One region of the Alteromonas mediterranea DE genome, then DNA from elsewhere that is predicted to be linked to it. Evidence: predicted binding sites of a transcription regulator. Region 1 holds the regulator's gene; each other region holds the start of a gene.
The links. The regulator sigma-54, encoded in region 1, starts transcription at its own class of promoters, with help from an activator protein. The targets are predictions, from matches to a motif close to GTTGGCACGNNNNTNGNNT.
Positions count from the first base shown of each region.

Region 1 (5,121 bases):
ACCTAATTTCTCCCAAATCTTCTGGTTTTATCGCATACGCTTTATTGTCTTAAGCGCCTTGGTCACGACCTCGCTAAGGCGCTTAAATCTTTAACTTAGTGCAGAAAGAATATCATCGCTTGTACTGGCACGACGTATCGCTTTAATCGTTTCTTTATCGCTTAGTTTACCGGCTACCGTGGCTAATGTTTGTAGATGGCCTTCGGTTTGCTCTTCAGGAACAAGTAACGCGAAAAATATATCTACCGGCTTTTCATCGAGCGCGTCAAAATTAATGGCTGGCGTACTGGTGACAACAATGGCGATCACCTTTTCTAAACCTGGCAAGCGCCCATGTGGTAACGCAATGCCATTGCCGATTCCGGTACTACCCATACGCTCTCGAGACATCAAACTATTAAGTACCGTTGCCTGATCGATGTTATCGTTATTTTTGGCAGCGATATCTGCGATGATCTCAAGAATTCGCTTTTTACTATTACACTGAACCGCACACTCGGTGCGGTCCAGACTTACGATGGCTTGTATATCCATACTTATTTAGCTACTAATGTTTTTTCAGTTTTTCCTTATGCTTGATTACCTGCCGGTCGAGTTTATCAACCATGCTGTCAATCGCCGCATACATGTCGGTATTTTCTGAGGATGCGAATACTTCAGCGCCACTTAAATGAACGGTCGCTTCGGCTTTTTGATTTAATTTTTCAACGTTCAGGATGACATGCACATTAGAAATGTGATCAAAGTGACGTTCAAGTTTGCTGAACTTCGTATCGACATAATTACGCAAAGAGTCGGTGATTTCGACATGATGACCAGTTAGGTTGATTTGCATATTTCGTCTTCCTTATATTATTAAGCCCGTTTAAATTAGGCTCTTGCGTTGGTTCGACGGCGGGATCGACAATGATTCCCGGTATTTTGCTATTGTTCGCCGGGCAACTTTAATGCCTTGTTCGGCCAACAATGAAGCAATCTTGCTATCACTTAGTGGCTTGCTCGGCTTTTCAGCCGCCACTAGCTTTTTGATCAATGCACGAATCGCGGTAGATGAACACTCACCACCAGAGTCTGTTGCTACGTGGCTAGAGAAGAAGTACTTCAATTCGAAGATACCACGTGGTGTATGCATATACTTTTGCGTTGTGACGCGTGAAATCGTTGATTCGTGCATATCTACCATTTCTGCGACATCGTTAAGCACCATAGGTTTCATCATTTCCGGGCCATGTTCAAAAAAGCCCATCTGCTGCTGCACAATACAGTTTGCCACCTTCATTAAGGTTTCGTTGCGAGATTCAAGGCTCTTAATGAACCACTTAGCCTCTTGCATGTGTGAGCGGATGAATTGTGAGTCGCTACTATTTTTGGCACGACGACTCATTGCAGCGTATTGTTGATTTACACTCAACTTAGGCAGGCTGTCGGGGTTTAGCTCAACCACCCAACGGCCATTCTTTTTGGCGACCGAGACATCAGGAATAACGTACTCAGGCTCTTTAGTAACTAAAGCACTACCTGGGCGAGGATTCAAGGTTTGTAATAAACGCATTGCCTCGCGCAGCTGATCTTCCTTCAAGCGGCTCTTACGCATTAACGTGCGATAATCTTTACTGCTTAATAGGTCTGAATATTCTTCTATAAGCTGTTTGGCTTCGTTAAGCCATGGTGTGTCTTCTGAGAACTGGCGCAGTTGCACCATTAGACATTCCTGCGGCGAGCGGGAGCCCGAACCAATGGGGTCGAACATCTGAATACGCTTAAGTACGCATTCTATTTCGTCCATTTCTATAGGCTCTTCCATATCCTCAGAGTTTACCGCGTCAAGAATGTCTTCAAGGGTCACGGTTAAATAGCCAGACTCGTCAATAGAGTCGATAATTGCCGTAGCAATGGCGCGGTCGGTATCTGAGAAATGGGTCAATCGCATCTGCCACGACAAATGTTCCTGAATATCCTCGGTGGTTTCGCCTTGAAATATTTGTTCATCGTCATTTGAAGGACCTGGCGCTGGGGCCGATGACGCTGAATAGTATTCATCCCATGTGCTGTCGATAGGAAATTCATCGGGAAGGTCGTTTTTTTCTAACGCGTCACCCGCTTCCAATGTATCGCTAGACGCTGTCGCAGACGCTTCTGTCACGCTATCGTCGCTATCGATATTATTTTTTTCTACTTGCGGCTCGTCGTTACCTTCTTCAACTTCCAATAAAGGGTTTGAATCGAGGGCTTCTTGAATCTCCTGCTGAAGATCAAGCGTAGATAGCTGCAGCAGTTTTATCGCCTGCTGAAGCTGGGGTGTCATGGTAAGTTGTTGGCTAAATTTTAGCTGTAAAGATGGTTTCATCTACGTCTTATTTAAATGCTCTAAATTGAATACACCAGAGCGAAATTGAAAAATGACAATTCAGTTACACTAACTATAGCCTGAATTGTTCGCCTAGGTATACATCCCTTACTTTTTGATTACTTAAAACCTGTTCCGCTGTTCCTTGCGCGATAAGCTCGCCATGACTCACAATGTACGCTTTCTCACAAACATCCAATGTTTCTCGCACGTTATGGTCGGTGATAAGGATTCCAATACCCCTATCTCGAAGATGCTGTATTATCTTCTTTATATCATTAACTGATATTGGATCAACACCAGCAAACGGTTCGTCTAATAAAATAAATTGCGGATTAGCTGCTAGTGCGCGTGCTATTTCAACACGTCGTCGTTCACCACCGGACAAACTCATCCCTGTACTATTACGTATATGGTTAATATTAAATTCATCAAGTAGCGCGTCAGCTTCTTCTTCTTGCTGCTGTGAATTTAAATCCTTACGGGTTTGCAAAATGGCCATGATATTTTCATGTACCGTAAGCTTTCTGAAAATTGATGCCTCTTGCGGAAGGTAGCCAATTCCGCGGCGTGCACGCTCGTGCATGGGCTGATGAGTAAGCTCATTATCATCGATTTCAATCTTGCCTTTATCCAGGTTAACCAATCCCACAATCATATAAAATGTAGTGGTCTTACCAGCGCCATTGGGGCCAAGTAGGCCAACAATTTGACCCGTCGAGACAGAAAGGCTGACGTCGCGTACTACCTGACGCGATTTATATGCCTTAGCAAGGTTGGTTGCGCTCAAAGTTGCCATTGCTATTGATTGTCCTCACTGTCTTTATCTTCTTTCTTCGATGATGTCTTGCGAATGGATTCAGGAGTAAATACCGTAGTCACTCGACCTTCTCCATTTTCGCCCGCCCCACCAGTAGCAAGTAACTGCTCGGTAATCATGTCGAAAGTAATGTTGTCACCTTGCACTTTACTGGTGTCTTGTTGAAGTTCCGCGTTTCCTGAAAGAGAAATTGTGCGATTGATCACCTCATAACGAATTTCGTTTGCCTTAGCAGACACCGGAGTACCGTCTTCTAGTGTTTGAGAATAACTGGCTGGCTTTCCTCTGGCGATAAAAATTTCGCGGCCACTACCTTCACTCGCGATAACTTCCACTTCATCGGCTTCAATCACCAGCGAACCCTGGGTAATCAGTACATCTTCTTTATACAACGCCGTTTTATTTTTACCGTCGATAAATTGAGTATTTGAGCCTATTTTAATGGGCTGCGAAAAATCATCTTCGCTTGCGCTTACCGCACCGCTAGCGATGACAAGTAATAGGCTAGTTGCTAGGGGAATAAGTGGTTTGTACATGATCTAAAAGCTCGTATTCTTGTGTGCGTAAATTCGCGTTAAACCCATTGCTCAAAATGACATATTGGGTACCCTGTATTTCAACGACTTGATCAGATGTCATTTGTTTGGTGTCTAAATTAATCTGAATGTATTCGGTTGAGAGGCTTTTGACAAAGTCATCGCTGGTTTGGTTCTCGATAACAACCTGGTTTTCTAACTGGATCAGATCGTTGTTGTAGAGCGTACCTTCTTGCGCCGTCACCACCCAAGGAGACGTAGCGTTCTCAGTATACAGTGTATATTTGGGCTGTTGGAACAATACAAAACCTAGCTGGTCGTAGTGCTCCATTGATTCGGCAAATACCTTGTGATTTAACTCGCCTTCTTGGTTGTAAAGGGTAGTGGTCAAGTTCTTCGCTTTATAGGCAGGTTTTAAGGCGCCATTCTCGCTGCTGCCTTGTGATTCTGGCTGCTCTTCCATCCACGTAGGTACATACATCAGCAACGCTAAGATAAACAGCGCCGATATACTTAAGCCTAAGCGATTAAAGCCAAATTGGCTCATACACTTGCTCCAAAAATCTCATTCGCTACGCCTTTGGCGTGTAAAATAGTATCTGATATCTCGCGCACCGCGCCAAATCCGCCTGGCAAGGTGGTTATCCAGTTCGCTTGTTTTGCCACGAAAGGGTGTGCGTCGGCAACCGCTATTTTAATCGCCACATGCTTATACATGCCGGTATCAGGCATGTCGTCGCCCACCGCGGCAACCTCGTCAGCGCTTAAACCAAGATTTTCTATCAATGTGCTCAATGCGTCAGCTTTGTTTTCTTCACCTTGAATAATGTGGGCTACGTTGAGCGCACTCATTCTGTTTTCTACAATTGCGGAACGACGCCCGGTAATAACCGCTACGTTAACACCGTTACTGACTAGGGCTTTCACCCCATAACCATCACGAGTATGGAAAGCTTTCAGTTCTTCACCGTCGTTGCCTAAATAAATTCGACCGTCTGAAAACACGCCGTCCACATCACATACCAATAACTTAACGTTAGCCAGCGCATCGAAAAGCCCGTCATCCATTTCTGTGTACAAGGTTGTTGTCATTTATAGCACTCCAGCTTTAAGTAGCATATGCATGTTAAACGCGCCCACTGGTTTGTGCTCGTTATCCGTGACCATTAATGCACTAATCTTATGAGTTTCCATTAAGTTTAATGCTTCGACAGCAAGTTGTTCGGCTGTGGTTGTTTTACCGCCTTTGGTCATAACACTTTCGACGGTTGCGCTATGTACGTCAATGCGAGCATCTAAAATGCGCCGTAGATCACCGTCAGTAAATACGCCTGTTAGGGTACCATCAGTGTCAAGCACCCCAGTCATTCCTAGCCCTTTTTTAGAAATTTCGAGCAAAGCATCAGCCACCGATGCGT
Region 1 covers NC_011138.3:897,767-902,887, forward strand. Annotated here, with positions in the region: gene rapZ (RNase adapter RapZ) at 1-2, opposite strand, end outside; gene ptsN (PTS IIA-like nitrogen regulatory protein PtsN) at 91-534, opposite strand; gene hpf (ribosome hibernation promoting factor) at 548-835, opposite strand; gene MADE_RS04120 (RNA polymerase factor sigma-54) at 866-2,347, opposite strand; gene lptB (LPS export ABC transporter ATP-binding protein) at 2,421-3,146, opposite strand; gene lptA (lipopolysaccharide transport periplasmic protein LptA) at 3,149-3,703, opposite strand; gene lptC (LPS export ABC transporter periplasmic protein LptC) at 3,672-4,250, opposite strand; gene kdsC (3-deoxy-manno-octulosonate-8-phosphatase KdsC) at 4,247-4,795, opposite strand; gene MADE_RS04145 (KpsF/GutQ family sugar-phosphate isomerase) at 4,796-5,121, opposite strand, start outside.

Region 2 (5,121 bases), 290 kb from region 1:
TCTTCATTGTCAGAACCTCGTACCAATAGCTGAACCTTTATCTGCACGAGGCGGTCTCTTCCCGACCCAGGTACGTTAAAAACGAAGGGGCGAGGCATAGCAACATAAAGTGCGGTGCCCATTTCTGCATTTCCTGGGCCAGCGGCTGGTGCGGTAGCGGCTGCGGCTGCAGCATCAGTTTCAGCAAGCTGCTCAGCCGCGGGCTCATCGCCACCTGCGAACAGTAGGAAATAAGCGGCAGCTCCGCCCCCAACAAGAACGACAGCAATTATAATGATCAACATCATTTTGCCTTTCTTTTTACCGCCGTCTTCTACTTGTAATTCTTCATCAGCCATGTGTAACTCGTCAGTAGTCCTAGAAAAAGCGTATTATCAAGGTTCCTTCAAAAATGGCAATGCCATTGTTTGTATATGCTTATCTTTATCTAAGAAGTTAGAAAGCAATTTACAGGTTTTGCAAGGCACTCATTGATAATTACATCAACCATAGCAGCCTAGGGGTATTCTCACCATGCTACCTATTGGTAATTGTGGTGCCGCCTTCAAAACTCACAGACCTACGCATAAAAATCGATACCGCCTTTCGCTGCACGCGTAACGGGCTGTTCAATAACACGTGTACCTTCCATTTCATCTAGGCCGTCATTTTCTCCACGCTCGCCACGGCCTTGATTAGCCTCTCCTGCAAGTTGCTGGCCATGTTCATTGTTCGACGAGTTATCTTTTCGCACTTCAGCATCACCTAACTCAATGCCCTGCTCTGACAGCATATCTCTCAGTTTCGGCATGGCCTCTGCCAGTGCGTCTTTTGCTTGCTGTGACTGCACCACAAAGCTAACGCTTGCGGCGTCTCCCGCAACGTTAACGCGAACCTGCATACTGCCAAGCTCAGGCGGGTCTAAACGAATTTCTGCCATCGTGTTTCTAGCATTAACCATCCAGCGAATTTTCTCGTTAAGCTGTTGCTGTCCTTCGCTTTTATGAATATTGACCGCTTTATCAAAGCCTTCAAATTGCTGCTGAGTTTTTGACGCTTCAGCGCGAAGCTGACTATTTTCCTGCATAACGGTGTCAGTTTGCGCCACTAGACCTAAAATAGCGTGTTGTGCACTTGCTTGTGTCTGCGACATTAAGTTTAAAAACTGACTCGCCTGACTATCTACTTTGGCAGTCATAGATGCCACCATTTCAGTACTCACCGCCGCGTCTTTTGCCGCGTCAGCCACGATACCACTTAAGTCAATACCCGGCTCTATGCCCTGCTCAACTTGCTGCTGAAATTCATTAATACCGGCTATGATATTCGCCTTAACGGCCTGTTGCTGTTGACCGCTGGGCATGGTTGCAACCATGCGTTCTGCGAAGGCTTCTGTTGCTTTCTGTGCACTTTGAGGCGAAAGCTCACTGATAGCCGTTAGCAAGTCAGATGGTATTTCTGTCGCTTGCTGAGACTGATCTATCACAGCGCTTTGCACATTTGTACTTGATTGAGCTGATACGCCTGCTGCATTGGCAGCGTTGGCACTGTTAGTTTCACCGCGACTAATGACGCTACCATTAACACCTTGCGTGATGGTAGGATCGCTAGCTAACTCTGTAAGGGTTTCATCAATTAACGCCTCGCTTTCTTCAGCGCCCTCTTCTTGCACGTTATTAAGTTCATCGGCGATCAAACTTAAAATTAACGACTCGTCCGTTGCAAGTTCTTTTAAATCAAGAGCTTCGGCATCTAGCTCGTCCGTTCCAAGTTCTTTTAAATCAAGGGCTTCGGCATCTAGCTCGTTAGATGCAAGTGCGCCTGCATCAACAGGCTTACTTGTCTCTTCAGCACTGCTACTTTCCATGAGCTTCGCCAAAAGTGCCGAAAGGCTATCTTCACTTTCTGCTTCACCGTCAGTTGAAAACTGTTGAATTGTTGACGGTTCAAATGACGTGTCACTACCGTTGTGTTCGCCTTCACTACTTTGCTTAGATAACAGGGAAGCTAACGCACTAAGCGTTTGCTTTGCTTCATGTGACAGGGCGCTATCGGAAAATTTTTCTAAGCTAGCTTCACCCTCGCTATTTAGCTGCGTAAGAAAGTGTGCAAGTAAAGAAGGCGCATCGCTAGCGTCTACGTTTTCAGGCAGTTTCCAAAGCTTCCCCGCCTCATTAACCGACAGCACATCAACGTTATCCTCGACTAACTCGGCAACCTGGCTAGTGGGTGTATTACCCTTATTATTGTCACTTTGCTGCTCACCCTTTGCCATACCGTTTACCACGGTTTCAACATAGGCAATCCAATCAGGCTCAGCCTCGTCTTCTTTAATGGGTTTTGCATCCGGCGTTCCAGGAGTGGTAATTACCCCAGCTTCAGCATCTTTTTTACCGCCTTCGCCTAAAACAAACTTAGCCTCGGTAACGCTGCGCTGTTCCACTGCCTCGCCATCAGCGACAAGCTGCTGCGCAAGTTCACGCTTTTGGGTTTCCCGAGTATCTTCAATTTCTGATCGAACGCGACCTTGTTGCGCCTCTGCCTCAGTGGCTTGTGCGCTGCTATCGTATTCGTCTGCCCGGTCGGTCGCTCGGTGATTATCGGGTAGGTCCGTATGGCCGGCGTCTTTATCTTTTGCGCTTTTAGCCATTTGTTCAGAAGCAGCTCGGTCTTGAGCTCGGCTGCTCGGAGTTTGACTCGACTTATCATTAAGCACGAAGTCTGAGCGCGAAGCTTTAGCATCTTGATAAAGTCGATTAAATGCCTGATTATTTTCGCTATTAGCATCTTGTTGTGAACCGATTCCAGTCTCTACTGCTTTTGCTGTGCTAGAGGCAGAAAAGGGTAATGCGGCAATGTCTGTTTTTTGTGCGGCAACTTGTTGCATAATGTCCTACCGTCCTACATTTAATTCGACTTCATCATAGAAGGCGTAAACCCGAAGTGGTTTCTTTGCGCCAAACGCTTCAAGCCTTAAGCAAAAATAAAAACCACTAAACGACCAACACCCATATACTTTACATACACTTACGTTTTTTTAATGACTTACTCGACATTTCATAAGGCGTAATATTTCTTAAATAATGTCTTTGCCAATGCTAATCGCCTAGGCCTTTAAATCGCATTAGCCAACGGCAAAGTAGCGTAAATCGTTACGTAAATAAGTTGTGGTGGTACATTCTAAGAAGAGTTTTGCAAGGGTTGCGCCAAACTGGCTATGTGTGCGAAAAAATGTCAAAAAGGTGAGCGCTTGGCACGAAAAAAACGCTGGGTAGCAAATTCATCCATCATTGCTTGCTCTGCTTTTGCTTCTTTTTTCTGCTGAGCTAGCTTTTTTTTATCAAGCAGCAAGGTAACCGCTTTCACTTTTTGCTGTTGTTTAAGCCACATTTGCTTACGCTGGTCTGCCGCCATTTGCGCGCGAGCAATCACCTGCATCTGTTGTTCACACGCTTTATCTAATTTTCCCACAAAGGATAGATGCTGCTGATAGTAGGTAGCCGTCACACCCGATTGCCCGGTTTGCTGAATACCTTTTATATAGTCGATGCGATACTGCTCAAGGCTGGTTAGTTTTTGCTTTTGCTGATTAACATTCTGCTGAGCCTGCTGGTAATACCGCGCTTCTCGCTGCTCTTTTTCTCGCTCAAACTCGGCTAAACGTTCTAGTTGTTTAGACATTTGTCGATACCTTGATAAAGGATTCTGGCTTCATGTTCACAAATGACCACCTACGCTCTACTACAAAGCACATCACCCCTGCCCTAGCCCTTTAGCTAGGGCAGCCATACCTTCTAAGCTTTCGTCATAAGGAATGACTTGCTTCATACCTTGTTGCAATAATGCATTAATCGCTGGCTCTGCACGAATCGCTAAGTCTATACGTGGGTCTGAGCCCTTGGCATAAGCACCAATAGAAATGAGGTCTTGGTTTTGTTTGTAATTTGAGTAAACCTGGCGAATGCGACGCGCCATAAGCTGGTGCTCTTCACTCACCACCATTGGCATAACACGACTTATTGACGCTTCGATATCTATAGCCGGGTAATGGCCGCTATCGGCTAAAGTGCGCGATAGTACAACGTGGCCATCTAAAATGGCGCGCGCCGCATCAGCAATGGGGTCTTGCAAATCATCACCTTCGGTTAATACGGTATAAAAAGCCGTTATCGAACCCTGTCGCTCGCTGCCGTTACCGGCACGCTCGACTAATGCAGGTAGGCGAGCAAACACCGACGGTGGGTAGCCTTTAGTAGCAGGCGGCTCGCCAACGGCAAGGGCAATTTCACGCTGCGCCATCGCGTAGCGCGTAAGGGAATCTATCAGAAGAAGAACTTTCATCCCCTTGTCGCGAAAATATTCAGCAATGGTAACCGCTGTTTCGCAGCCTTTAAGGCGCATCAACGGGGAGGTGTCTGCAGGGGCAGCGACAACAACGGCGCGCTGACGCTCTTCTTCGGTGAGTATGTCGTGTATAAACTCTTTCACTTCCCGCCCACGCTCACCGACGAGCCCGACCACCACCACATCGGCTTCGCAACCGCGGGTCATCATGCCAAGCAGTACACTTTTACCCACGCCACTACCGGCAAACAGCCCCATACGCTGGCCTACGCCTACCGTATTGAGTGCGTTAATGGCGCGCACGCCCACATCCATTGGCGCATTGATAGGACGACGAATAAGCGGGTTCATAGGAGGACGCGTGGTGGGGGCTCTCGCTTCAGCATCAATTTCACCAAGTCCATCGAGTGGCTGTCCGTTTCCGTCTACCACGCGGCCTAAAAGGCCCATTCCAACAGGCAAACCACTTTGACGGTTTAATGGCATAACGCGGCTACCGGGCACTATCCCTCGCACCGCTTCTGTCGGCATCAAATAGGTAATATCATCACCGAAGCCAACCACTTCTGCTTCTATCTCGCCTTCCACAGTCTGCACTAAACATTGACTACCCACCGGCAGCTGGCAACCTACCGCTTCAAGGGTAAGGCCGATACCGCGAACGAGTTTCCCTGCTGCGACTACAGGTGGCGTTGTGACCTGCTTAGTCAGTGATTCAAAGTGACTATGCCACGGGCTAGTCATCGGATAGCCCTTGGTTTAGCAAAAATTTTTCAATAACATCACGGCAACGGCGCT
Region 2 covers NC_011138.3:1,191,479-1,196,599, reverse strand. Annotated here, with positions in the region: gene fliL (flagellar basal body-associated protein FliL) at 1-338, opposite strand, end outside; gene MADE_RS05470 (flagellar hook-length control protein FliK) at 560-2,866, opposite strand; gene fliJ (flagellar export protein FliJ) at 3,214-3,660, opposite strand; gene fliI (flagellar protein export ATPase FliI) at 3,733-5,067, opposite strand; gene fliH (flagellar assembly protein FliH) at 5,060-5,121, opposite strand, start outside.
Region 2: the regulator sigma-54 is predicted to act here: its motif matches at 3,058-3,076, upstream of MADE_RS05470 (flagellar hook-length control protein FliK).

Region 3 (5,121 bases), 680 kb from region 1:
CACGTTTCTCGCATTGAAGATTTTCCAGCGGATAAATGGCAGCAGCTGATTAATATTATGCTGGTAGGCCCCGCCCTTCTGACTCAAGCATTTTTACCGGCAATGCGCGAGCAAAACTACGGCCGCATTATTAATGTTGGCTCAATCCATTCTTTGGTGGCCTCGCCTTACAAGTCTGCCTACGTGGCAGCCAAACACGGGCTGTTGGGCTTTTCAAAAACCATTGCCCTTGAAACCGGTGACTGTGATATCACTATCAATACCCTTTGCCCGGCCTACGTAAAAACACCGCTTGTCGAGCAGCAAGTTGCCGCACAGGCTAAAGAGAATAATTTGACCGAAGAAGAGGTGATAACAAAAATCATGTTAGAGCCCATGCCTAAAAAGCAATTTGTGAGTGTTGAAGAGCTTGCTGATACCGCAAGTTTTTTGATGTCGCCTAGCGCGCGTAATATAACCGGGCAAACTATGGTGCTAGATGGAGGTTGGACCGCGAGATAAAAAGGCAGCAAAGTGAGCGGCCCTATTAAGCTGAGCTAATCCCTAAGGGGCAACCAAAGCCTGATTTCGATACTGTAACGGGCTCAGGCCTTTTATTTTCATAGCGTATTGAACAGTCCACTACTCCCAAAGCGATACGTAAATGGCAACCATTTCCTCAATCGTGGGAACTCTCGGGTTATTGTTAGGTGAGCCGGACGCCAACGCCTGTTCAGCCATGGTTGAGGCTAAGGCAAAAAAGGCTTCTTTATCGATGCCAAAGTCAGCGGGCGTAGGCACCTGTAAGTCTGCGTTAAGCATCTTTAGCTCGTTGATCAGTTTTTGATTTGCCATATCATCTGAATCACCTTGCGTAGCTATCCCCATCGCGCGAGCGCATTGAGCATAACGTACTGGTGCACTGGGAATAGAAAATGCGGTAACCGCGGGTAACAACATAGCATTAGACAACCCATGAGGCACATGAAACGCCGCGCCAATAGGGCGACTCATACCGTGCACTAAGGCCACCGATGCATTTGAAAACGCAATACCGGCAAGCGTTGCTCCGAGCATCATCGACTCTTTAGCGGCGTCATTTGAAGGGTCGGCAAACACAGTGCGCAAGTTAGGTGCAATTAGTGCCATTGCAGAGAGTGCCTGTGCGTCACTGTAGAGGTTTGCTTTGCGGCTGACAAAAGCTTCTATTGCGTGTGTGAGCGCATCAATACCGGTATCAGCGGTAACCCGGGCCGGTAAACTCTGCGTTAGTGTATAATCTACCAATGCTGCAATAGGCATAAAGCCCAAACCTACGCACAACATTTTTTCGGTAGTGTCTTCGTCAGTAATAATAGTGAAACGAGTCACTTCCGAGCCCGTTCCGGCGGTAGTAGGTATAGCAATAATAGGTATCCCTGCTTCATCGACGACACGCGGAAACTTGTAGTCTTTCATTTGACCGCCATGCTTCCCGAGTATGGCAATAGCCTTCGCGCTATCGATTGGGCTGCCTCCTCCCAATGCGATAATACAATCGTAAGGTTGAGTATTGAAAGCATCAACGCCTCTGGAAATTGACGCTACCGTCGGCTCAGGGACAGTATCTGAAAACACATCAACCGTTATCCCAGCGGTTTCCAAGATATTCACGATGGCCGCGCTATAACCTAACTCGACCATTACCTTGTCGGTAACCAGTAACGGATTTCGGCAATTAAGCCCTTTCACAGTATCAGCAACACGCTCACTTGCCCCTTTCCCTATGTGCATCACCCTTGGCAGAATAATTTGATGAGACATTGTTCCCTCGCATTGATAGTCTTTATTTAAGCTGTGCCTTATTTAAAAATAAATAAGGCAAATGGATACGGCGGCTCTCGTGCCTGCGCTCACGCCCTTCTCTCAAAAACGTTAAGCCAGCATACCTAGCGCTGCGCTCAAAGCAATGGGAATGTAAAATTATTGTTACCCACCTTGAACTGGTAGCAAACGTCTACACCAACAGCGGCAATACACTACACAGGCTAAATGCGATAAAAATGTTCGAGAGCGCATTGGCTATCGCTTTACACTTTTCTTTTGTAAAACACTTGTGCTAATGTCCAACGATTGGAAATGAAAGGACATTAGCATTCCATGCCCTATCAAACCGTTGCTTTAATTGGAAAACCTCAACACGCTGCCACCCACGACACTTTGAATAGTCTTGCCGACTATTTGCTGGCCAAAGGGTGCAAACTGCTTGTAGAAGAAAGTATTGCTGAAGAGCTTGAAACTGAAAATCTAAAAAGTTGTAACCTAGTCACCATTGGCAAAGAGGCCGATCTTGCGGTTGTTGTTGGTGGCGATGGCAGTATGCTTGGCGCCGCTCGCGTTCTCGCCCGCTTTGATATTCATGTGGTGGGCGTGAATCGCGGTAATTTAGGTTTTTTAACTGACATACATCCTGATGAAATTACGCAGCAGTTAGACCTCATATTCCATGGTGAGTGCGTTGTTGAAGAACGCTTCTTACTTGAAGTTGAAGTTTACCGTCACGAAAAGTTAAAAAGTAACAACTCAGCAGTGAACGAAGTGGTGCTTCACCACGGGAAAGTTGCTCACATGATGGAGTTTGAAATTTATATTGATGAGCAGTTTGTATTTAGTCAGCGCAGTGACGGCCTAATCGTCGCCACGCCAACGGGCTCTACCGCTTACTCACTCTCGGCAGGCGGCCCGATAATAATGCCAACGCTCGATGCACTTACTTTAGTGCCCATGTTCCCTCATACATTGAGCAGCCGCCCTATCGTTGTTGATGCCGACAGCCAAGTATCAATGAAAGTGTCTAAAGTGAACAGCGACTCTCTTCAAGTGAGCTGTGATAGCCATATAGTACTCCCCGTACTACCGGGTGATGAAATTCGCATTAATAAAAGCGCAGATAAGCTTCATCTTGTTCATCCAAAAGGTTATAGCTATTTCAACGTGCTGCGCAAAAAATTAGGCTGGGGAAGTAAGCTTTATTAAACAAACACGCTGTTGACGAAGCGATTTCCTGCATTTCTTACACTAGCCTGTAGCATTTTCTCAAGCGCTACAGGCTTGAAAAATAAAGATTTTTTAATCTTCCGCAAAATCTTCTTTTAAATCCGTCGCTTAGCTTATCAAAGATATTCGGCACACCTGTTGCAACTCCAATTACAAGCTGTCGGCGTTAAGCAAAAATGCCTTGCCGCGTTTTAAAACCGTCGCCGATATTTATATTTAGTAATAGGAGATATCATGAGTAATACCAATATCAAATTTACAGCCCCAGGAATGGATAACGATGCCGCTGCCAAAACAATTAAGGTATTGGATCAACGATTGGTCGCGTTATTAGATTTACAGCTCACACTTAAACATATTCACTGGAACGTGGTAGGGCCAAACTTTATCGGTGTACATGAAATGCTCGACCCCCAAGTTGACGCGGTGCGTGAAATGACAGACACCATAGCCGAGCGTATCGCAACATTAGGCGGAGTGCCTAAAGGCACGCCTAAAGCAATTGTAGAGGGACGCAGTTGGCAAGATTATGAACTAGGTAAAGGCCTAGTACTAGATCACCTGAAAGCGCTGGATGCTGTATACGACGGTGTAAATGGCGACCACAGAAAGGCATTGGAACTCCTAGGTGAGATTGATCCAGTGTCTGAAGATATGATTACTGGTCAGCTTGCCGATCTTGAGCAGTTCCAATGGTTTGTTCGCGCTCACATTGAATCAGGTAGCGGTGAATTACAGCAGTAATTCGCGCTTTGTTAATAGCTTTTGTTAAAGGGCTATACGACTGACAACCATTTATGGTGGCCATAGTAAAGGAGAGCTAACGCTCTCCTTTTTACTGTATAAAAAACCTTTCCTCTATTTTTCTCATTTCACGTTACACATAACCCCAATTTTATCGAATAATTATATCCAATTGTTTTTATTGAAAATAATAAACTTTTAGTTACTAATTCATAAAATTTACTGCGACTTACCTTTACAGCACCAAATACTGTATATATTATCAGTTACTGTATATATCATCATGTTCAACTTTTTCGAGTGTGGTTATGTTAGCGCATCTTTCTATTTCAAATTTTGCAGTTGTTAAGCAGTTATCGGTTCATCTTGAAAACGGCCTTACCGCCATTACCGGTGAAACCGGAGCAGGTAAATCTATTGCTATTGACGCCCTGAGTTTATGCTTAGGCGAGCGAGCAGACGCCAATGCGGTGCGTAAAGGCAGCACCAAAGCTGAAATCATTGCTCACTTTTCACTTAACGGTAATGTGGCAGCTAAAACGTTTCTTGACGAGCACGAATTAACGTCTGACGAAGATGAAAACAGCTGTTTTATTCGGCGGGTCATCTCTAAAGAAGGTCGCTCGAAAGCATTCATTAATGGTGTTCCAGCATCGTTGCAGCAATTGAAAGGGCTGGGGCAGTTCTTGCTCGCCATTCATGGGCAAAATACCCACCTGCAGCTGTTAAAAGAAGATCATCAAAGAGAGCTAGTGGACAGCTACGCTCAACACGATGATATTTTAGATAATGTGAAGGACGCGTACTCACAGTGGCGAGATAAACAACGTACGCTAAAAACACTTCAAGACCAAGCTCAACAGCGTGAAGACCGTCTTCAACTTCTTACCTACCAAGTACGTGAACTAGACGAGTTTGCTATTGAAGAAGGCGAATTTGAAGAGCTAGAAACAGAACACAAACGATTGAGCAATGGTCAAAGCTTACTAGAGCAAGCGCAAACCAGTGTTTATAACTTGTATGAAAACGATGAAGGTAATGCCCTTTCGGTTATTCAAAGCAGCATTGAACGTTTAGGTGAGTTAGAAACGCACGACGCTAGCCTAACGCCCATTATTGCACTTTTAAATGACGCCTCAATTCAAATAGAGGAAGCGGCAGGTGAGCTACGCAGTTACTGCGACCACCTAGAAATTGACCCATTGCGACTGCAGCAAGTAGAGGCGCGTTACGCAAAAGCGATGGATTTAGCACGTAAACATAGTGTTATGCCAGAAGCCCTTTACAAGCACCATCAAGAGCTAACCACAGAGTTTACATCACTTTCAGAACAAGACACATTGCTAGGCACTCTCGAAGGTG
Region 3 covers NC_011138.3:1,579,505-1,584,625, reverse strand. Annotated here, with positions in the region: gene MADE_RS07140 (3-hydroxybutyrate dehydrogenase) at 1-501, shown strand, start outside; gene MADE_RS07135 (iron-containing alcohol dehydrogenase) at 622-1,782, opposite strand; gene nadK (NAD(+) kinase) at 2,119-2,994, shown strand; gene dps (DNA starvation/stationary phase protection protein Dps) at 3,250-3,759, shown strand; gene recN (DNA repair protein RecN) at 4,068-5,121, shown strand, end outside.
Region 3: the regulator sigma-54 is predicted to act here: its motif matches at 3,141-3,159, upstream of dps (DNA starvation/stationary phase protection protein Dps).